4 regions of the Paenibacillus sp. FSL R7-0128 genome follow, and region 1 is predicted to be linked to each of the others. Evidence: riboswitches for the same ligand, from Rfam matches in the RefSeq annotation. Region 1 holds a riboswitch; each other region holds the start of a gene.

Region 1 (5,639 bases):
ACGCCTTCTTTTCTGACCGGTATGTCCACCGGCGTGAAAATTCTGGGCAGTAAGACACTTCCCTGTGAAATTACGCGTATTAGTGAGCGGGTATTCCGTATCGTTCTGACTGAGGGCAAGAACCGGCAAATCCGCCGCATGTGCAGTGCCTTCGGTTATGAAGTCCGGCGGCTGCAGCGCATCCGGGTAATGAATATCCGCCTTGGCGCACTGAAGACTGGAGAATGGCGGGAGCTGTCCCAGGAAGAGAAGCAAGAGCTGGGGGCTATGCTGAACTATCAGCTGCAATAAGATTATAATGCCCATACCTATAATAAGAGCTGCTCCGATAGACCCCTGGTAGGGCCGTTCGAAGCAGCTCTTATTTGTTTCCTTACTATCAGGGAGCTGTTACATTAGAGACATCCGTTGTCTCCGCAGCAGCGTCCTTATATTTACGCAGGATGGATACTTCTACCCGGCGGTTCTTGGCCCGCCCGGCAGCCGTAGCATTGCTAGCGATGGGATGATATTCGCCAGAGCCGGTCGGGCTGAACTTCGTCGGGTCCAGGTTGGGATTCAGCAGCAGAATCTTCATGAACTCAAGGGCACGATCTACACTAAGATCCCAGTTCGAGGAGTACGTGCTGTTGGAGATCGGAACATTATCGGTATGCCCCTGCACCAATACTTCATAATCAGGGAATTGCTGCAGCATAGTTGAGATCGACTTGGCCAACTGGCGGGATTCATCTTTCACTACAGCCTGTCCCGAAGCGAAGAGGGCATTGTCGCTAATCGTGATCATCAGCTGGGACTGATTCAGCTTGGTGCTAAGCAAGTCAGTCATTCCGTTGTTCTTGATGTACTGGTCGAACTGCTTCTTCAGCTTCTCCAGATCCTCCTGCTCCTTGGCACGGAGCTTGGACAGATCGGAGGTGCCGGTGTTCTTGGAGATCACGCTGTTCATTTTATCCTGCTTGCCCTGGTCCAGCTGGGTGCTGGTCGGAGAATCCGACCGGTACTCCAGGACGCCGCCGCCGCCGCTGAGCGCTGAATTGAAGGCTTCAGCCATTTGCTGGAACTTCACGGCGTCCGTAGCGCTCATGGCGTACATAACAAGGAACAGAGCAACCAGCAAGGTCATCAGGTCGGAATAGGGAAGCAGCCAGGATTCATCGGCGTGCTCTTCATGTTCCTCATGCCTAGTCTTTTTGCTCACTGGAAGCCCCCTCCTTCTCGCTCAGCTTGGCACGCTCGGACGGAGTCAGGAAGACGGACAGCTTCTGGTTAATAGCTATGGTAGACACCCCGGACTGGATGGAGAGCAGACCCTCCACCATCATCAGGCGGACTTCAATCTCGCGTTTGGATATCCGCTTCAGCTTGTTGGCCATAGGGTGCCACATGACATAACCGGTGAATATCCCGAGCAGGGTTGCAATGAAGGCACCGGCAATCGCGTGGGCCAGGACGTCCATATTACTCATATCACCCAAGGCGGCAATCAGCCCGATAACAGCCCCGAGTACCCCTAGTGTAGGGGCATACATCCCGGCTTGGGAGAAGATCAAGGCTCCGGCTTTATGTCTGTCTTCAGTGGCATGAATATCTTCCATTAATACATCACGGACGAACTCCTGATCATTGCCGTCAATAATCATCCGCATGCCGTTTCGGAGGAAATTATCTTCAATTTCATCGACATTGGACTCCAGAGCCAGCAGCCCTTCGCGGCGGGTAATGGATGCCCATTCCATGAACATGGTAATCAGTTCGGGCTTACCGACCATCTTTTTCTTCGTAAACAGGATCTTCAACAGCTTAGGGAAATTCTTGACTTCCGACATCGGAAAGGCCATGAAGATGGAGGCAGCCGTGCCAAGAAAAATAATGACATAGGCAGCGGGGTTGTTCAAGCTTGCAAGTGGAGCATGCTTGAGTATCATCCCCCAGATTACTGCGATCAGACCAAACACCAGGCCTAGAATTGTTGAGATTTCCATTTATGCACCTCGTCCATGAGAATTAAGAAGTGATCGACTAACCGCGTAATTCGTCCTTGAACCGCGGGAGAACACTCTGTTCGTAACCAAATCACGTATATTCTTCTTTATCGACATCATTCCCTTTTTTGTGAAGTGATTTTTTCGGCTATAATAGATAAGGTAGGTTATTATTCATCAGCGAAGAAAACGGAGTGATTGATGTGGGAGTTAAGCATGGCAGGGATTACGGTGAAATTCTGGTTGAACTGACAGGAGCCGTTGGACGGATTACAGACGGGTACATTTTTTTTGAAATGGAGCCTGAAGAGTGGACGAATCTGCCGGAGGAATCGAGGCAGGAGGTCTGGGAGGCGCTTGCGGAAGACCTGTTCTACGCACTGGGCAACGAGCCGGTCATTCAGGTGGGCAGCGGAGTTGTGATGTACGATAAAGAAACACACCGCATTAATATTCTGCTGGGCGATGAGGATCTGGCTTCGGTCGTTCTTGTATAAAGCAGGGGAAAAATGCGGCAGCGGGTTTGTCCCGGGCATCCGGCCATGTTAAAATTGGAAGTGGAGTACTAATTGCCGGGATGTCAGAATACATTTAATCAAAAATCTTTGGCCTGGCACATCCCTTGGACTTTCAGAAGCTGAGGGATGTTTTATTTGAAGGAGAAGAGCAGGCTGAAGGAACCGTTAACTTAGCAAGGGAGGAAACGAATTGCAATTAACTGAGGAACAACTGCAGGAGCAGATCGGCAAGCTTGAGGGCTGGAAGCTGGAGAGGGATAGGCTGGTGCGCAAATATATGTTCAGTGAATATATGAAGGGAATTGCCTTTGTGGATGAGGTAGCGACAATTTCGGAGGCCTTTGACCATCACCCGCATATCACCATTGATTACAAGACGGTTGTTCTGCGGCTGGCTGCAGATGTGGAGAAGCTTGATCTCCGCCAGGCGCATGAATTTAATGAGGCATTCGAGAAGACCCGCTAGAGGACAAGGCCCCTATGGAGACAACAGGAATATCTAATTAATAGAAATGCCCGTGCAAGGATCGTTCGTTATCCTCGTCACGGGCATTATACATTTAAAATGAGGAGCATGGTGTGAGTACAGGTTGCGGATTATTTCTTCTCGGCCAGCCATAGGGCTACATTCGCAATCTCTTCAGGGGCCAGCCTGTCTTTGAAGGGAGGCATCTGTCCGCGGCCCTTGGTGACTATGCTGAAGATCTGAGCTGCGTCATGCGAAGCGCCTTCCTGCTGCAGGCTGGGTCCCGCCCCGCCCTGAAGCTGGTCTCCGTGGCAGGAGATACAATTGGCCTTCACTGTGGCTTCTGCGCCCGCAGCGTCCAGCACAACCTCCGGCATGGTCGGCTTGTTCTGCTCCGCCACCTCGGATTTACCGGGTAGGGTAAACATTAAGATTACTGCAAAGGCACAGGCGGCAAAAAACAAACCGCTCATGATCCATTTCTGCATCTGCATCCGTCCCTCCATGTAAGCTGCTGTCTCCATTATAGCGGATGGTGAAGCGTTATCATAGTATGTGTGTCAAAAAAATGAACACAAATGATCCATTTTTTGCAAAACTCTCTTGTCTCCGGTGCTATTCCTCATAGACCATGCAATAAAAAGGCTTATTACCGGTCGGAGTGCGGCGTTCATAGGTATCCGTTATGGTGAACCCGCATTTCTGGTAGGCGCGGATGGCGCGCTGGTTCCAGGTCAGCACCTCCAGGTCGATCTCACATTCCGGGTAACGCGACCGTGCTGCCTGCACAATAGCCTTCATGAACAGATGCCCCATTCCATGGCCGCACAGCTCGGGCCGCATTCCGACACCAAGCCGGACTACCCCCTCCATCGGAAAGAGCTGGGCGAAGCCGCACAGATCCCCCTCTCCATTCACAACCGATACATATTGCCTACTTCGCAGCTGCGGGTCTCCGAACTCCACGCCCAGCGCCTGCATCTGCTCCCAGGACATCCAGCCGTAAATATTATACGGCGGCTTGTAGCTCCACTCACAGATCTCAGCGGCATGCTGCGGCTCCATAGGCACCACGTAAAAGGTTAGCGGGGAGCTAATCATTAGGCGAGGCCTCCTTCCAGGGGAAATAAATTCAATATAATTATATACAAAAACAGCGAGTTTCGACGCAATTTCCGTGCGGAAATCCAGAAACTTGACAAACGCCAAAATATATTTTCCGAAAGCGCAGAATCAGTGTTTTACAAATATAGAGAGGGGTAAGTAATTTTATAGACAAAAAAAGCCCTTCTCCAAGATTTCGGCAAAAATCTCGGAAAAGAGCGTTAGGTTACAAAGGATTATTGTACATCATCGTTGTCTTGGGAATCCGAAGCTACAGTCTTGTAGGCATCTGTACTCATGATTCGCTTGGCGCCAACGTAGCGGTTGACGTAATAGCTGTCACTCAGCGAACTGATGGTTACACCACGTGAGGAAGAGGCATGGGCGAATTCGCCGTCACCAACATAAATACCTACATGGGATATGCCCTTACCGCTTGTATTGAAGAATACAAGATCGCCCGGTCTCATCTCGTCACGGGACACGGCAGAGCCCATCTGATACTGGGAGCCGGATTGATGGGGCAGGTTAATGCCGATCTTATCAAAAACATACATTGTAAATCCGGAGCAATCAAACCCGTTAGTTGATGTACCGCCGGACACGTATTTGGTTCCGATGGCTTTGTCGATCACTTTATCCATTTTGGAATCCGCGAAAGCGCTTCCTGCTCCGATGGTGAAGATAATGGACAAGCTTAGTACTGCGGCTGCTAGCTTCTTCTTCAAAAGTAAATACCCCTTCCAATGCCTACGAGGTTAGCTTAAGGGTTCGGTTGAAGGTCCCCTATGACCCCTCTTAGAATAGGAGGTCAATTCACCCAAAGTGGTTCCCCCGTTTCCCTAATTCATTAGGGAACTCGGCACGACTGTTGATTAGGATTAGCGGTTCATTCAATACATGACAAAACCTTTGTTAAAATCGATTCAATAATTACAAAAATGTTACTAAAAACTCACTGCGATAATTGTAACAAAGACTTCGGCGCTTGGCAATCACTTATAACATATTAATGCATCTTTTTTGCTGTTTTTTAGAGTTATAGCCCTTTCCAAAGACTCATATCTATGCGCAGGGGTTAATTTATATGATTATTTCTTTGTTTTTGCAAAAAAATGCTGTTTCAAGGCTGCGAATTCGGTGTAAAAGGTAGAATAAGGAAAAGGAAAAACCCGGAAATGATTACGGCAATAATCATCCCGAGCTCGTATAAGTTACATTTAGTTGTTAGAGGCTGAAATATTCGGGGTATGCTTCAAGGGGTCAATCGTAAGCGACAGCTTGGTAGGCTGTTGTGCTCATTACTCGTTTGGCGCCAACGTAGCGGTTGGCCCAGTAGGACTGGCTCATCGAACTGATGGTTACACCACGTGAACTTGAGGACTGTGCGAACTTCCCGTTTCCAACATAAATACCGACATGGGACACTCCGTTACCCAGGGTATTGAAGAACACGAGATCACCGGAACGCAGATTGCTCTTGGATACACTTGTTCCAACTTTGAACTGTGCTTTGGAGGTACGGGGCAAGGTAAGCCCGACATTCTTGAACACATACTTGGTAAA
Region 2 (5,639 bases), on a different contig from region 1:
CACCAGTCCCCGCTGAGCAAGTCGGACCGGACGGTAAGCAGAATTATCGGATTTCTTGAACAAAAGGACAGCTACACCCTCAATTCACAGGAGCTTTCCGCTTCTCTGGAGATGAATTACAGTTACTTGTGTGAAGTCTTCAAACATAAAACAGGGAGCACCATCCAAATGTACAATGCCCAATTCTTCATGGACAAAGCAGCAGGAATGATGCGCAACACAAATCTGAATGTCTCCGAGATCAGCGAGCGGCTCGGCTTCAACTCCCCCTTTTACTTTAGCCGGGTATTCCGCAAAGTGAAGGGCTGCTCCCCCTCAGAGTATATGAGCAGGATTTATTGAGAAATTGTATGGAGGGCTTGTTGTGTCTATTACACGCGGCTTTTCGAACGAACCCTGGAAATTGAACTCCGCGTCCTCCTTAGAGATACAGCCGGGAAGCCCCGGCTGTATCTCTGTCTTATTCACCTGTATAGCGAATTGCTTGATGCGCTCGCCCACTTGATCACGAACCCGCACCATTCTTTATCCTTTAACAATCCCATAATTGTAAGTCTGGTTTTGTCACCCAGTACCTTTAATTTCTCTGCCATTTCGATGTTGAACATATGCACTGTCCTCTTAGAATTCTTAAATACGTGGTACATAATTATGTACTTATATATTAGATACCATGTCTCAAAAGCAAATATTAATTCCTGCTTCCTTCCAATCGGACCCTGCATTTTATACAATACTTGCAAAATGCAATCAAATTATTTATAACTAGGTTATGAGATAAAAACATCTTCAACCCAATAAACAAAAGAAGATAGCACAATAACGTTGAAAATCATTAGAATTAGCGCAGCTCAGTAAACTTTACCCGATAAGCAGCTTATCCTCCGGATACCGATATTTTTGCTTCACATTTTTTTGTGCCAGTGCTAAAGCTAAAGTCAAAGGCCCTAGTCTCCCGATGTACATTGTAATTATGATGATGCATTTTCCCAGTGGCGAAAGTTCTGATGTTATTCCCATAGACATTCCTACAGTTCCAAATGCAGAGGTTGCTTCAAAGAGAAGCGCCAGGAAATCTTTAGGATGAGCATATTCTGTAATGGATAGAAGAAAGGTGGCTGTAAGAACTACACCCAGGGATATGGTCATTACTGCCAGTGCCCTGAATATGATATCCTGGGAGATGCGTTTTTTAAGCAGTTGCACATCTGTTTTCCCCTTAATCGTTGAGACGATACTTAACATAAGTACAGCAAATGTGGTCGTTTTTATACCTCCTCCAGTCGATCCGGACGAAGCCCCAACAAACATCAGGAAAATCATAAAAAATTGTGAGGCCGGGAGCATTGCTCCAATATCGATGGAATTAAAGCCGGCTGTCCGGGTAACAACACCCTGAAAATATGCCGCCCAAGTTCTTTCACTCCAAGAGAGAGTACTGAATGTTTTTGTGTTAAAAAGTTCAATCGCAAAAATCACCAAAAACCCTGCCATACAAAGGAGTCCAGAAGTAATTAAAACTATTTTTGTATGAAAGGAAAGATCTCTCCATCTTCTTTTCCGGTACAGATCCAGAATCACCGTGAACCCAATCCCGCCGATGATAAACAAAAAAGAGATAACAATATTAACTAACGGGTCACCCACATAGCGGCTCAGACTGTCTGGCCATAATCCAAATCCGGCGTTATTGAAGGCAGACACTGAATGGAATATTCCATAATAAATGGACCTTGTTGTTCCTAGTTCATTTGCCCATCGAAGGGCCAACACTATAGCTCCAGTTGTCTCCACGATAAATGAAATGAGAAAGATACTGAGTGATAACCGCACGACTCCTTGTGTTGTTACAGAATTAGATGATTGCTGGATAAGCAGACGTTCTTTTAATCCAATCTTTTTCCCCAAGATCACGGCGATCAAAACACTGAATGTCATAAATCCCAAACCGCCAATTTGAATCAGAAGTAGGATAATGACCTGTCCAAAATGAGAAAAATCGGTACCGGTATCAAGTACAACGAGGCCCGTTACACATACGGCTGAAGTCGAAGTAAACAGTGCTGCCAGCCACCCTATACTAAGTCCGCTGGACGAAGATATCGGCAAGGCCAGCAGCACTGTACCAAGAAATATAGGGACTGCAAAACCGAGTAAAATGATTCTGGATGAGGTCAGTCTGAGATTTGTGATGAAGGATGAGATTTTGTTAAAGAACATATCATTGGCTCCCATTATAATTCAAGTTAGTTGCCAGCTGCCGCCCGCTGAAAACTATGCTGTTCCCTAAGATAATCCAGTAATATACGGTTGAAGAGCTGGGGCTGACACAGATGAGTCGGATACATCGCATCCTCAAGGATCGCCAGACGGGCAGACGGATACTTGCTGGCTGTTCTTTTCACCTGCTCCAGCGCCCATTCATTCTGATTCCCGGATACAACAAGAACAGGAATCTGCAGCCGTAATGCGAACCCGTAGCTGTCCGTTTGTCTAAGTGCCAGCCGCTGCTTAATTAATTCCGTTGTCCGTTCATGCACAAGCTCTTTCCTGAGAATATGATAAGCCGAGAGCCACTTATTGTAGGTGATGCGCAAGGAACGGACGAACATTTCGGCAGGAAGATAATGGGCCGCCCATGCGCAGACCTCAAAGATTCCTTTCATTTTACTGCCTCTCGCCGTGTAATCCTCCTGAAAATAACTGTCCACCAATACCATATTTATTATCCGTTCAGGGTACAGATAGGCGAATTTCTGGGCGAGCACAGCACCACTGGAACAAGCTACGATAACAGCCTTCTCTACAGATAAAGCGTCCAATAACAGCTTCAAATCTTCACATTGTGTGTCTACGATCCGGCTGATCTCCACATCCATTTTACCCGATTGCCCGTTCCCTCTCAAATCGAATACGATCACTTTGGCACGCTTGCTGAAATAATCCGCTTGCGGCTCAAACAGATGATGAGAGGTCGAATAATCATGAATAAAAACAATAGGCAGACCGCTGCCCGACATCTCATAATACAGCGACGTTCCATTCACTTCAATATGCGGCATATACAGTGCATCCTCTCATGAACGCTTGCGGGGTTAGCTGCCGGATTCGGGCCTGAAAGTAGCCCTACTCGTTTTTCCCGAGATTCACCCCATGTAACCTGGTTCCCCCGCTTCCTATAAGGAATTCAGCGATTAACTATTATTTTACAGACGTTTCCTTGCTTTCTTCCCCCAGCACCTTCAGGTCATCCTGAACGCTTCCCTTCCATAAGGGCACTCCGGAACGGTAGGCAGCCCGGCCATTTAAGTGACCTGCTACCGGTGAAGTGATGAATACAAATACAATCGCCAGCAGAAGCTTGACATTAACCGTTCCGTCTTTGAACCAAAAGTACAGGAAACCTCCTGTCAGCAAACACAATACCCCGAAGGTTGCACTTTTGGTAGCCGCATGTGAACGCAGATAGACATCGGGCAGCCGGACTAAGCCGAAGGCACTTAAGCCGCAGAAGACTGCACCCATTACCACAAGAATAGAGCTAATCAGTTCACCTGTCATTGGGGTTCCCTCCATCCTCTATAACGGCTCCCCGTTCAATATATCTGGCCAGTGCCGTAGTACCAATAAACGTCAGAATCCCGATAACCAGAATGACTTCTATAAAATCCTGGGTATCCAGCAGCATACTGAAGACGGTTATCATAGCGAGTACATGAATGCCGATCGTATCGAGTGCGGCAACCCTGTCGGAGCGGGTTGGCCCTTTCAGGAGACGGAACAGGCAGGCCAGCATCGCCAGAGCCAGAATGATCATGGCCACGGTTAGCATAACTGGGATCATTAACGGGTCACCTCCCTGATCGCTCGTTCGAAAGTGCCTCTAATCTGCGTGACCATCAGCTGTGCATCTTTAATATCAATAGCATGAATGTACAGCGTCTTGCCATCCTTGGACACATCAAGAGTCAGGGTTCCCGGTGTCAGACAAATCAGGCACGAGAGCAGTGTGACCTCCCAGGGTGTGGCCAAGGCAGTCTCATAAGCAAAGATACCGGGACGTATAGCCAGTTTTGGACGGATGATATGGCCAATGACCACGAAATTCGAGACCGTAAGTTCACGGGCAAAGATCAGCAGAAGCTTCAGTACAGCCCATATACGTATGAGATAGAAGGTCCGGGGCTGGGACCTGGATTTCCTAAATAACAGTAAAAGTCCGATGCCCAGCAGATAACCTACTAAGAAGCTTGAGCCAGAGCCATTGTTATTTATCGCCATCCACAGAAAGGCAATCAACAGATTAAACAGGAATTGTAAGGCCATATTCACTACTCCTTCATTATGGCTTCAATATATAGCGCAGGTGAAGCCAGAACCTCGCCAGCCTGCGATACATAAGTATACACATACTCCGCTCCGATCCCCATTGCAATCACAAGCAGCAGCAGGCCGGCAGCCACAGCCGAAGCAACCTTCAAGCTCACCTTAGGCTGCTCTTCCTTGGGTTCATTTCCCCAGAAGGCCAGCCTGAACACCTTCATCAGGGAGAACAGCACCAGAAAGCTTGATCCCAGACCAATGAGGGACAGCGTCAGCATCCCCTCGGACAACGCTCCACGGAGGATCATAATTTTGCCGGCAAAACCGCTAAGCGGCGGAATCCCCACCAGGGCGAGCGCCAGAATAAAAAACATCCAGCCGAGGAGCGGATACTTTCTGATCATCCCGCCCATACTGCCTAGCCGGTCAGTTCCGGCTGCGGATATAATCATCCCGCCCAGAATAAACATAAGTCCCTTGGCCAGCATATCGTGCAGCAGATAGAAGACTGCCCCATTCATTGAATCTGCAGTCCCTGCAGCAAGCCCAAAGGCTACAAATCCAACGCTGATAATGACGTTATAATTCAGAATCCGCGGGATATCCCTATAAGCCACTGCCCCCAGGCTGCCCAGGATCATGGTAGCAGCAGCCATCCAGGCGATCCAGTCATGAGTGAAGCCGGGATCGTTCACGAACAACAACGTGAAGGTGCGGATGATTGCATAGAGTCCTACTTTGGTCAGCAGGGCACCGAACAACGCTCTGACAGCCGCCGGAGGTGCACTGTAGGACCCTGGAAGCCAGAAGAACAGGAATAGTCCTGCCTTCAGGGAGAATACAATCAAGAACAAAACAGCAATCACATTAAGCACGCCGCCTTGTCCCGCTTCAGCGATACGCTGGGACAGGTGCGCCATGTTGAGCGTTCCTACCGCTGCATAGAGATAAGCTACCGCAGCTACGAACAGTGTCGAGGATACGATATTAATAAGCAGGTATTTCGACGTTTCTCTTAGCTGAAGCTTGGTCCCACCGAGTGAGATGAGCGCATAAGAAGAAATCAGCATGACCTCAAAAAAGACAAACAGGTTGAAAATATCCCCCGTAAGAAACGAGCCGTATACCCCGACCAGCAAAAACTGAAAGAACGTATAGTAATAGAACCGCTCCCGCTGCTCTCCAATACTGCTGAAGGAGTAGCACAGAATCGCAAAACTGACGATCGAAGCCATCGTTACCAGCAATACAGCAAACATATCACCTACAAATACAATGCCATACGGAGGAGCCCAGCCCCCCATCTGCAGGGTCAG
Region 3 (5,639 bases), on a different contig from region 1:
GGGGCATCTGTATTGCTGATAGAGCAAAGAGGATACCTGGGCGGCATGGCGACGGTCTCTCAGGTTCCTGCATTTTGCCCGTATACCGATCAGATCAAGCCGGTAATCCGTGGGATTGGGCTGGAAATTCTGCTTGCTATGAAAAGCAAGATGGAGGAGACGTTTCAGGAAGCATGGAAGGATCGGCTGGATTGGGTGCCGATTGATGCGGAAATTTTAAAGCGCATATTGGATGAGAAGATGATGGAGGCTGGCGTTAAAGTGCTGTACCATACCTTCGTCAGTCAAGTTCTTCAACAGGACGGCATCATTGAAGCGGCGATCATTAATAACAAGACCGGAACCCAGGCGGTGAAGGGGAAGATATACATTGATGCAACCAGCGATGCGGATCTCACCTATCTTGCGGGCGGGCAGCTCGCCAAAGGTGGAGATGATGGAGAGCTGCAGCCGGGGACGATGTGCTTCGTCCTGAATAACCTGGACCGGAACAAATTTCTCTCAAGTGCTGAGACGCACGGCCACGATCTGAAACATGCGATCAACAAAGCGAAGCACGAAGGGCGATTGCGCGTCGCGAGAGATTGGGCCGGTATTTCCTGGCTAAACGATCATACGGCAGGCTTCAATTTCGGGCATGTATTCGGGATAGATGGTTCAAACACGGATGATCTGACTCGCGGTGCGATCGAAGGCCGCGCACTTGTTGAACACATTACCGGTTGGCTGCGGGAAGCGATTCCCGGATTCGAGAACGCTTTCCTGACGTTGACGGGCGAACAGATCGGCATTCGGGAAACCCGCCGGATCATCGGCGATTATATCGTCACCGCCGACGATTTTCTGGCGTGCCGTTCGTTCCCGGACGACATTGCCCGCAATGCCTACTTTATTGATATTCATATGGCAAAGCCTACGAGCGGCATGACGATGGTACGTCTTTCGCCGGGAGAGTCGCACGGCATTCCTTATCGTGCCTTACTTCCGGTTGGTATTCAGAACGTAATCGTAGCCGGCAGAGCGATATCAACCGATAGAGCGGCCCAAGGCTCCACCCGGGTCATGCCGAATTGCTTTGCCATGGGCGAAGCCTCCGGTACGGCCGCGGCGATTCTGGCCAAGACAGGTTCGCGGGAAACGCGCAGTATCGACATCACGGATCTGCAGCGCAGACTTGTCCGCCAAGGCGCATGGTTAGGAGAGCAGATCAATGAGCGGTACTAGGAAGGTCGAACTAAATTACAGTCAACAGTGAAAGAAAGCTAACTAGTATCAAAAGGCTGAGCCCAAAGTCATATCCTTGACTTAGGCTCAGCCTTTTCAAGCTGTTTCAAACTTGTTCATCCGGGCAGTTATTTACAAGCGTTGTGTCTATTCGGATTCAGAATGAGGAAATCCTCTGGAAGCTCGAACAGCTTGGCGACCAGTTCGTCCATGCCGGACTCCAGCTTGAACTCCATTTCCTCCCGGTACAGCGGAACCAGGAAATAAACCTGAACCTGATTGCCATCTTTCGTATGGACGGTGCTAACCTCTTCCGGCAGAGCATACAGGATCACACCGGACAGCTCCGTGTTATCCGCGTAAGGCTCGTAATCTTCCGTGTTGGGGATCGTATGTCCGTATCCAAGCCACGTCTGATACATATGCGGGAATCGGGCAAGCATCTTCATCAGCCGGATCGGCCAGTAGTTCTCCTCTGCTTCGAAATCCTCCTGCGTAAGCGGCCAGTCCGCCGGCAAAAACATCATCAGCTCCGCGCGTTCCAGATGCTTGTACTCTTTACGGATCTCCTGAGGGAGCGTCAGCGGCAGATCGCTCATCCCATTGGTGTACAGCACCCAGTAGGGCTCATCAGGTGTAGCTTCCATAATATTCACATCAATATGTACGATGTCTGAGATCAGTTCGTGGAACACGCCGGTTTCCCGGTTTGGAAAGACCCGATTGAAATGTTCGTTTAAATCTTCCATGTACAAAATATTGGCGGGAGGTGTAACCTGCTGCTCATCCGAAGCGTCATAACCATAAATGGTGGTACCATCTTCCGATTTGCCCATTTCCTTACCGCCAAACAGTTTTTTGAAAAAGTTCATGTCTTTGCGCTCCTCTGTGTGGGTTTATATTAAAGTGCGAAATGAAGTATTTGAAACCTCACTTGGAAGTATAACAAAAGACATAGCCCCGGAGCGATGGGTCTATCGATTCGAATTTCAAAAGGAGCAGATATGAACTATATCATTTTTGATCTGGAAGCCACCTGTTGGGAAAATGACCGCAAGCGGGGCGTAGGCATGGAGAGAGCCTTGTCTATGCTTGAATTGCCGCTTGAAGGTACTCACCATAGAGGTATCGATGATGCCAAGAACATTGCGAAAATCTTCGTTAAGATTTTTGATCAACTGGAGTTTTGATAATTTAAATTGATCATGTCTATAGCAGTGAATAATAGGATACCGATTCTGCAAATAAAATGGTTGGATTCAGATGACTCTTCACCGTATTAATTGAATGGATTCTTTGCTCTGTCCTTTGATGGCGATACCGCTCCGATCCGGCTCCTACCTTCATTCGGATTTGGTCATTTTGAATGAACATACTATCGAGTGCAGTCTTGATCATGTTAAGTTGATTGGGAGCCCATTCTTGTCCGTGCATCCGGACGTATTCTGTGGCTTCTTCTGCAGTACAATGACATATCTCTTTCAGAAAAGAGCCCCATTTGATTAAATCCACCGCATTGTCACCCGCACAAAGAATGCAATTCCCATAGCTGATCTGTCCTCCGAAGGTTAACTTCAACACCCCATACCAGCATCCGTAAGGCTCTGAAATATGCAGGAAGGAAGGGCGGCAGCTAAATGCGAACAACTCGATTCGTGACAGTCTGGCGTTAATCATGAATAATGCCTCCTAGGTTGTCTATAGATTTCATATAACGCTGCAGATTATGGGTCTGCTCAGCTGTGGCTACATAGGCTGTCAGTTCAGTTTCATTCTCACATACAGCAGCATGCTCAAGCCAAACGGAATATTTGGTTTTCTGTACGATGGATAAGTGTAATGGAAAGGTTTTGCGGGATCGCAGCAAAAAAGCATGGTTAATGCAGGCTCTCTCCAGTGCTTACGAGGTTAGCTGACGGATTCGGACGGTGAGAGTCGTCCTACCAGTGAAGAGTTCAATCTTCTTTGGATTCACCCCATTTCGGCTGGTCACAGCCATTTGGTTCCCCCGCTTCCCGCCTGACGGGAATTCAGCATTTGTTAAAAGGAATCTTACGCTGAGCATCACTGTTTGTAAAATGCTGAAAGTTCTCTAGGAGACTAAATAAGACTCTATAGGATATAAAAATGAAGAAAATCCCTTGTAATCTAGCATTCATCCCCGATTTTCTGAAGTTATCGCGTATTTATTAACTTTTTAATGCAACCTAAATGGGGCTAAATGAATCTTAATGCTTCTTTAATCATGATTATAAAAAAGAGAATCGGAGAGATTGAGACTGGTTGCAGAGAAACTAAGAGGTTTATTGTCTGCCTTTACAGGTGAACATGTGCGAGAGCCCGATTAATTATTTGCTTGTATGGAGTGCCGCCATTATGAATCCAATATTGGAATGGATTGAGAATAAATGTTCTGGTATAATCAACTGAGAACATCAGTTCTGTTATCAAATGCCATTTGCCGTAAGTTGCATGGCAAGAAACATCGGATTGGGATAAGATCCTCAAGAGTGCAAAATGGACGCCTATATAAAGCTTTATGGGAGCAAATGCTAGGGGCGTTGTGCTTACCGATACTTGGACATACTAACACTTTGAACTTGTAGGTTTACCTTTTATTCCGAGAAAAAATGAGTTTATATATAATATTGACCTTATTTAAAATCAAAGGAGAATGCGACTCATGGATAAGAAAACCATTTACTTTTTGTGTACAGGAAACTCCTGCCGGAGTCAGATGGCCGAAGGCTGGGCCAAGAAATATTTGAGCAATGAATGGAATGTGTATAGTGCAGGCATTGAGGCTCATGGGTTGAATCCGAAAGCCGTTCAAGCGATGAGTGAAGTAGGTATAGATATCTCAGGTCAAACATCAGATATTATTGATCCGCAGCTGCTGAACAGCTCTGATCTCGTCATTACTTTATGTGGAGATGCAGCAGATAAGTGTCCCATTACCCCGCCTCAGGTGAAACGTGAGCATTGGGGATTCGACGATCCGGCAAAAGCGCAAGGAACAGATGAAGAGAAGTGGGCAGTCTTCCAGCAGGTTCGTGATCAAGTGGGAGAGCGCATCAAACAATTTGCTGAAACGGGTGAATAGTCACGATAGTGGAGTAACTGCTGCTAATGAGACAGGAGAGAAACTATAATGGTAAATTATCATGAACTGATTGAAGGTAAAGTATAATAGATCTTTTTTGCTAAAACCCCAAATTAAACCCGACCTTTATTACTAGGTCGGTTTTTTGGGTGCGCCTGGCATGGATGATAACTTGGCGGTGAAACGAGCTTGCCACATAAAGCGAAGTTCAATACTGCCCGAATCCCAGCATGTATATGTGGTGGTCTAACAAAGGACTGTGTGTTCTCCAATATCCGTACCGGGCTGGAAGAACTGCTTCAGTTGATGAAGGAGCTTCAGCAGGAACACGCCAAGAGTGACTCCTCTTTGGCACCCATGCTTGCCGCATGCGGGTGGTCCCTTGATCGGTCAGTTCCAGAATAATGTTACATTAATTAAATCCAAACCCCCAAGTTAGCTGTCTATATAACAGGAGGTGAACGACAATGATCGATGCACAGCAACAAATCAACGCCGCACAAAACGGAGATCACGATGCCTTCGTTTCTCTTATAAAGGATCGGACGGATAAGCTGCACCGAGTGGCCCGCCATTATGTACGGGAGTCCAAAGATGCGGAGGATATCGTTCAGGATGCCCTGGTTAAGGCTTATGAGTCACTGCATACGCTGCAGCAAGCCGAAGCGTTTGAGAGCTGGCTTACCAGAATTGTGGTGAACCGGGCACTCAATCACTTGAAGAAATCCAAGCGTGTTCACCTGAGCGAAGACCCGCAAACGCAAGAGCCATTGGTCGTTAATGATATCGATCAAACCCTGGATCTGGAGCGTGCATTGGCCAGTCTGAATCCGAAGCTGCGTCAGCTCCTGTTCTTAAAATATAAGAAGGACCTGACCCAGCAGCAAATCGCCCATCTCCTGGACATGCCATTAGGTACTGTAAAAACACAATTACGGAAGGGGCTGGAGCATTTGCGCAACGAAATGGCTCAAGATTTTCCCGAACGAGACCTGGATACATTACGCCTGCAGTTAAGACAACAGGCAGAGCACCAGTTTGCCGTTTCACCGGATTATGATCTGATCGTCAATGATTATCAAGAGAACACCATGAGGGGAACAGGGAAGGGAGAAGCGGGATTCTTATGGGTTAAAACGGGGAGTGATGACGCCGTTTCTGCTACGCTCTCCAGGGACGGCAACTTGCTAGACTATGCCATTTCCTGGGCCTCATTGGACAACGGGACACGGCTATCTGAGGATGAGCTCAAACAGCAGGCAGAGCAATTCCTGGAAGATCATTATCCCGGCGCACTGCGTAATTTTCCGTA
Region 4 (5,639 bases), on a different contig from region 1:
GCATCACCACCCTAGCTACACGCGGGGATGTGGCGATGAGCGGCAACTTCGGTTATGAGCTGGACCTCACAAAGTTCACCGAAGCGGAGAAGGACCTGGCTACCTGGCAGATTGCCCAGTACAAGGAGATCCGTACGCTGGTGCAGCAGGGTGATATGTACCGCCTGCTGAGCCCGTTCGAGGGCAGCGGCGAGACCGCCTGGATGTTCGTCAGCGAGGACAAGACCGAAGCCTTCGTCGCTTATTTCCGCGTGCTGGCCATACCGAATCCTCCGATCTCGCGCCTTACGCTCAAAGGACTCAATCCCGAGCTGGATTATGTCATTGAGACGGGGGCAAAAGGCAGCAACGGGCATGTCCACGGCGGCGCAGAAGCCTCTGCACCTGCAGATGGCGTCAGCTCCGCTCCATTCCAGCCCGCCTTTGACGGCACACCGCTGGGCGGTGACCGCCTGATGCGTATCGGTCTTGTGGTCTCCGACCTGCGCGGGGATTACGCCAGCTGCACCTACCGCCTGAGAGCGGTGCAGCGCTGATCAACAGCTTCAGACATACCACAGGCGTCAGCCTCCTTTTGGAGATTGACGCCTGTTTTTTTGTGGAGAGATGCAGTCAGGAAGGGGCTTGCTGCCGTTTCATTAACTACTTACTGCCTCCCCCTACTCCTCTTCTACTCCTGTCCATGCTTCTTGTCCCGGCCAAGTAACCCGCTGAGCGCCTCAGTCACGTTCATGCCGGTAAGTGTCTGGGTCAGCTCTGGAACCTGGGCCATGATTTTGGCGATATCACCCGTAATCTTGTTCACGCCTGAGGAAGCCCCGTCCTGGGAGATGACGGTGATCTTATCTACCTTGGCCAGCGGGGAGGCGATTTTCTCAGCCAGCTCGGGCAGGATTTTCAGGAATTCCACGGTCAGGGCGGCTTGAGTGAACTGTTTGTACGCCTCAGCCTTCTTCTGCAGCGCTCCCGCTTCCGCCGCTCCGGCGAGCTGGACGATCTCTGCATTCGCCTTCCCTTTTGCCAATTCCGCCTCCGCTGTTGCCAGTCCGCGCTTGGTCGTCGTAGCGGCTTCGGCTTCCGCCTCCAGAATCTGCCGCTGCTTGGCGGCTTCCGCTCTCATGATCGTCGCTTGATTCTCTGCCTGGGCCGGCTTGATTACCGTCGCTTCCAGCTCCCGCTGTCTCAGCTCGACCTCGATCTCCCGGACTGTGCGGTTGGCTTCGGCCTCCATTTGAGTGATTTTCACCTGTTCGGTAACCAGCGACTGCTTGATCTTATTCTGCTGCAATTCGTACGCCAGATCCGCCTGTGCCTTCTTCACCTCGGTCTCCAGCTTGAAGTCCGCCTGCTTAATGTTCAGCTCCTTCTCGAACAGCGATTCCTTCGCACGGGCAGCGGTTCCTGCTTCAATCGTCGCCTGATGCGCATTGGCTTTGGCAATGGAGGATTCCTTCTCCGCCTCGGCCTGCTTGATCTGAATATCGCGTTCGGCTTCAGCCTTGGCGATGCTGGCATCACGGCGAATCCGCTCAATCTCAGGCACCCCCATATTGTCGATGTACCCTTTGTCGTCGGTAATTTTCTTGATGGTGAAGCTTACGACCTCCAGCCCCATCTTGTCGAGATCCTCCGAGCAGGTCTCCCGCATCTTGCTGTTAATTTCGTCTGGGGTCTTGAGTATAGATTCTACACTGAGCTGCCCGATCAGGCCGCGCAGATGACCCTCCACCGAATGCAGAATAATCGTCTCACGGTCCTCTTCCGGCCGGTCAATGAACTGCTCGCTGGCTGTGAGAATAGCGGTTGGATCGCTTTTGATCTTAATCTGGGCGACCGCCTCCAGGTTCAGCTTGATGCCCTGGCGGGAGAACATGGCCTGCGCCGGGATCACATCGAAGCTCATCAGCATCATGGAGATGGTTTTATTGTTCTGGAAGCCGGGGATGACGAATGTCCCGCCGCCCTGAACCACTCTTTTGCCGCCGAGACCGTATACGATCATGGCCTGATTGGGCGGAACCTTTTTATACGCGGTCACAATACTGGTTAACGCCAGCAGAATTACAACAACAATAGCTCCGGTTACATATAAAATTAACATTTGCTCCGACACTCCCCGTTAGTTTTGTTCCATTTCCCTCTCAAACAAAGTGACCGCTGCGATCCCCTTATCCGTCTTCACAATAATCACCCGATCGCCCCGCAATAGCGACTGACCGGATTCGGCACGCACGCCGATGGAACGCATGGTCCCGTGCAGCACATACTTCATCTCTCCCACGGCCCCATCCGCTGCGGCGATGCTGATATAGCCGAGCTGGCCTGCCGGATCATAATCGAGTTCACTCATACTGCTGTCATACCGGGTCATTACCCGGGCCAGTACCGTGTAGAGCAGGATGCCCGGCAGCAGGGCGATCAAGGTACAGACCAGTACTACGGCGAGCAGCTGCATCCCGCTGTACTTGACAAGCATATACCCTGTGCCGCCCCAGACGGTGACAAACACCATCAGCGGAAGAATCGGCAGAAAGCCCGGCCCCCCGCCATCACCTCCCCCGACATGCAGGTGGCCTACCAGACCGTGCCCATGAATGCTGCCACTGAGGATAAGCACGAGGCCAACCCAGAAACAGACGATAAATACAGTAGCGATGGTAACCCCCTCCTTTTAATGTAATATGGCTATAAGAAAACTGACTGTAGTGGCGATGCGGAAACTGTCTATTGTGGTACATAAAAAGACTATTGCGGCATATAAATGACTAATTAATGTTGTTATAAGATTTAATTTCGCTACTCCCCGTCACTAATGCACCTAATTTCCACTTTAGGCTGCTTGGTTGTGTATGGCAGAGGCGCAATTGGATTCAAGGGCACTTGTGCTCTTCATTTCCGCATCCAGCCCATTTTCAGGGCATTCAGTGGGATTAATCCCCTTCCCTACACAGCAAAAAGACCACAGCAGCAGCAGGGCTCTCCGTGGTCGGTTACTCGATCATGGCGCTCATCCTCTCTCTTCGAGGCTTACGGGGTTAGCTGACGGATTCGGGCAGCGAGATTGCCCTACCTCACCAGAGCCATAGTAGCACACTGGCAAGGATTCACCCCGGGTACTCAGCAGCCTATCCTTAAGCCACCTGCACCAGTTGGTTCCCCCGTTCCCGTTACGGAATTCAGCCATTTCAAGAACAGTGTCATTTCATTCGGTTGTTGATTGAATCTTACGCCTGCAGCCATTTAATGTAAAACCTCACGGATGACAAAAGAAGTCAATAATGCTGTCCCTTCGTGAATGAAGGCGCATTCTTCAGCTCTGCTCTTATCCGCCCGGGGATTTGCTCGCGCTATCGTCTGTTTACACCCATGTTACTCTTCCTCTCACGTACTGCTCATTTGCTCACCTAATCCCCTCCCACTCTCCTACTCACTTACTCACTCACATACTCACCTACTCACTTACTCACTTACTCTCCTACTCTTACTCCCACTCTAGCTCTCACTCCTCATTTACTCACTTACTTCCCACTCCCTTCCCCACGCCCTCCTAATTTAATCTCCTAACCCCCACCTTTCTTTCTCAGCCCATTACTCCAAATTTAAAATATTCACATTTTCGTCACTTGATGCTCATTGTGCAATCTTTCCCTTTGAGCAATAATAGAACCTATAGATTCTCTAGAACTTATAGATTTCAGGGAAAGGAGGAACATTTACTTTTGAATTCCAAACTGAATCTGCGGGACAAAAAAAAGGAAGCCACCGCCTATGCCTTAGCCGTAGCGGCCTTCGAGCTTGCGCTTGAGCATGGCATGGATGGCTTCATTGTGGATGATGTTGTTCAGAAGGCTGGATATTCCCGGCGGACTTTTGCGAATTACTTCTCCTGTAAGGAGGAGGCAGTCGCCGCCTATTTCATTGGCATTATTGCTGTCCAAGAGAAAGAGAATAACCCGCTGGCTGCTCTGCCGTCGGATGCTACACCGCTCGATGCCCTGTACAATCTGCTGAAGCTGCAATTCACCTCGGAGTTCCTGCATAAGCTGCGGCAGTTCGTCTCCCTGGCTAATCAATATCCGTCCCTGGAGCCTTACATTCTCAATGTCTTCCGGCATTTGCAGATCACCGCCCAGGAGACACTGGAGCAGTTCACCCGTGGACGGTATGCCGATGGATATACCCACCTGCTGGTAGGTGCCGTCTATGGGGCCTTCGTGCCTATCCTGGACGGACGGCTGAACGTCATGCTGCCGGGTGAGCAGCAGAGCGGGGACTCCGGAGCTATGCCGTTTGAACAATACCTGAATTCCATGTTTGCTTATTTACGCAACGGCTTCTAAATTCACAGATAAAGAGGAGAAACCACTACATGTCTACTTTTCTATACCGCTTAGGTAAATCGGCTTATGCTAAGCCCTGGGCCTTCATTGCAGTCTGGATCATTGTACTCGGAGTTGTAGGCACCCTGATTGGAGTCAACGGCATTCAATCCAGCTCCGAGATGAAAATTGAAGGCACAGAGTCGCAAAAGGTGCTGGATAAGCTGACAAAAGAGCTGCCCGCTGCGGCCGGAGGCCAGGCTAGTATCGCCTTCACTGTACCGGACGGGGAGCGTCTTGATACGCCTGAGCGTACAGCGCTGCTTCTAAAAGCTATTAATGATGTATACAACATGGAATATGTCATCAACCCTGCCGAACTGGCAGCACAAGCAGCGGCCGCCGCTGCCGGTCAAGCCGCTGCTGATCCTTCCGCTGCCACTGGTCAAGCCGCTGCCGATCCTTCTGCCGCCGCGGGTCAAGCCGCTACTGATCCTTCCGCTGCCACTGGTCAAGCCGCTGCCGATCCTTCTGCCGCTGCTGGTCAAGCCGCTACCGATCCTTCCGCCACCGCTGGTCAAGCCACTGCCGATCCTTCTGCCGCCGCGGGTCAAGCCGCTGCTGCTCAGGCAGCACCGTTCGGTCCGCTGATTGTTGACGGCGCTCCGGTTCCCGGCGTGATGCTGTCGGCTAACGGCAGCATTGCCCTGTTCCAGTTCCAGTTCACGGTTCAGCAGACATCTCTGCCATCGGAGGTGCCGGACAACATCATCGATACCGTGACCAAAGTTGAACAGTCCGGTTCAGGCATTACCGCGATTCCAAGCGACTCGCTCAAAAGCATGCCGGCCATCGGCTCCACGGAAGCGATCGGCGTAGCCGTTGCTGCCATCGTATTGTTCATGACGCTGGGCTCAGTCGTTGCCGCCGGGCTGCCGCTGCTGACCGCACTTCTCGGAGTAGGCATTAGCGTCGGAGGTGCGTTTGCCCTCGGCAGCCTGATCCAGATGAACGATATTACACCGGTTCTTGCCGTGATGATTGGTCTCGCCGTGGGGATCGACTACTCGCTGTTCATTGTGAACCGCCAGCGCCGTCTGATCCTGGATGAGAAATTAAGCGCAGCCGAAGCAGCCAGCCGTGCACTGGGCACCGCAGGCAGCGCGGTATTCTTCGCCGGTCTGACCGTTATTATCGCCTTATGCGGCATGCTCGTCATCGGCATCGGCTTCTTGTCTACTATGGCCCTAGTTGCTGCGGCCAGCGTTCTGATCAATGTCCTGTTGGCCTTGTCCCTGCTGCCTGCGCTGCTCGGCCTGG

What was found. A riboswitch is a leader RNA that binds a small molecule or an ion and turns the genes downstream of it on or off. The one in region 1 is predicted to bind cyclic di-AMP.
Region 2: another riboswitch for cyclic di-AMP. It lies ahead of NST26_RS11295 (alpha/beta fold hydrolase); the one in region 1 lies ahead of NST26_RS33830 (C40 family peptidase).
Region 3: another riboswitch for cyclic di-AMP. It lies ahead of NST26_RS16415 (hypothetical protein); the one in region 1 lies ahead of NST26_RS33830 (C40 family peptidase).
Region 4: another riboswitch for cyclic di-AMP. It lies ahead of NST26_RS22525 (hypothetical protein); the one in region 1 lies ahead of NST26_RS33830 (C40 family peptidase).

Annotation. Positions count from the first base shown of each region.
Region 1 covers NZ_JBBOCD010000002.1:27,424-33,062, reverse strand. The annotation lists gene NST26_RS33865 (pseudouridine synthase) at 1-291, shown strand, start outside; gene motB (flagellar motor protein MotB) at 380-1,201, opposite strand; gene motA (flagellar motor stator protein MotA) at 1,185-1,985, opposite strand; gene NST26_RS33850 (hypothetical protein) at 2,189-2,482, shown strand; gene NST26_RS33845 (4a-hydroxytetrahydrobiopterin dehydratase) at 2,694-2,969, shown strand; gene NST26_RS33840 (c-type cytochrome) at 3,101-3,457, opposite strand; gene NST26_RS33835 (GNAT family N-acetyltransferase) at 3,585-4,070, opposite strand; gene NST26_RS33830 (C40 family peptidase) at 4,310-4,801, opposite strand; cyclic di-AMP (ydaO/yuaA leader) riboswitch at 4,806-4,948, opposite strand; gene NST26_RS33825 (C40 family peptidase) at 5,337-5,639, opposite strand, start outside.
Region 2 covers NZ_JBBOCD010000001.1:2,754,260-2,759,898, reverse strand. The annotation lists gene NST26_RS11310 (AraC family transcriptional regulator) at 1-342, shown strand, start outside; gene NST26_RS11305 (hypothetical protein) at 465-608, opposite strand; gene NST26_RS11300 (TrkH family potassium uptake protein) at 862-2,220, opposite strand; gene NST26_RS11295 (alpha/beta fold hydrolase) at 2,247-3,062, opposite strand; cyclic di-AMP (ydaO/yuaA leader) riboswitch at 3,070-3,203, opposite strand; gene mnhG (monovalent cation/H(+) antiporter subunit G) at 3,202-3,561, opposite strand; gene NST26_RS11285 (Na(+)/H(+) antiporter subunit F1) at 3,551-3,844, opposite strand; gene NST26_RS11280 (Na+/H+ antiporter subunit E) at 3,844-4,326, opposite strand; gene NST26_RS11275 (Na+/H+ antiporter subunit D) at 4,332-5,639, opposite strand, start outside.
Region 3 covers NZ_JBBOCD010000001.1:3,982,796-3,988,434, forward strand. The annotation lists gene NST26_RS16400 (FAD-dependent oxidoreductase) at 1-1,224, shown strand, start outside; gene NST26_RS16405 (suppressor of fused domain protein) at 1,353-2,096, opposite strand; partial or broken gene NST26_RS16410 (3'-5' exonuclease) at 2,280-2,414, shown strand; gene NST26_RS16415 (hypothetical protein) at 2,434-2,901, opposite strand; cyclic di-AMP (ydaO/yuaA leader) riboswitch at 3,107-3,270, opposite strand; gene arsC (arsenate reductase (thioredoxin)) at 3,908-4,327, shown strand; gene NST26_RS16425 (sigma-70 family RNA polymerase sigma factor) at 4,795-5,639, shown strand, end outside.
Region 4 covers NZ_JBBOCD010000001.1:5,324,372-5,330,010, forward strand. The annotation lists gene NST26_RS22515 (alpha-galactosidase) at 1-536, shown strand, start outside; gene NST26_RS22520 (flotillin family protein) at 671-2,101, opposite strand; gene NST26_RS22525 (hypothetical protein) at 2,120-2,617, opposite strand; cyclic di-AMP (ydaO/yuaA leader) riboswitch at 3,010-3,192, opposite strand; gene NST26_RS22530 (TetR/AcrR family transcriptional regulator) at 3,720-4,340, shown strand; gene NST26_RS22535 (MMPL family transporter) at 4,370-5,639, shown strand, end outside.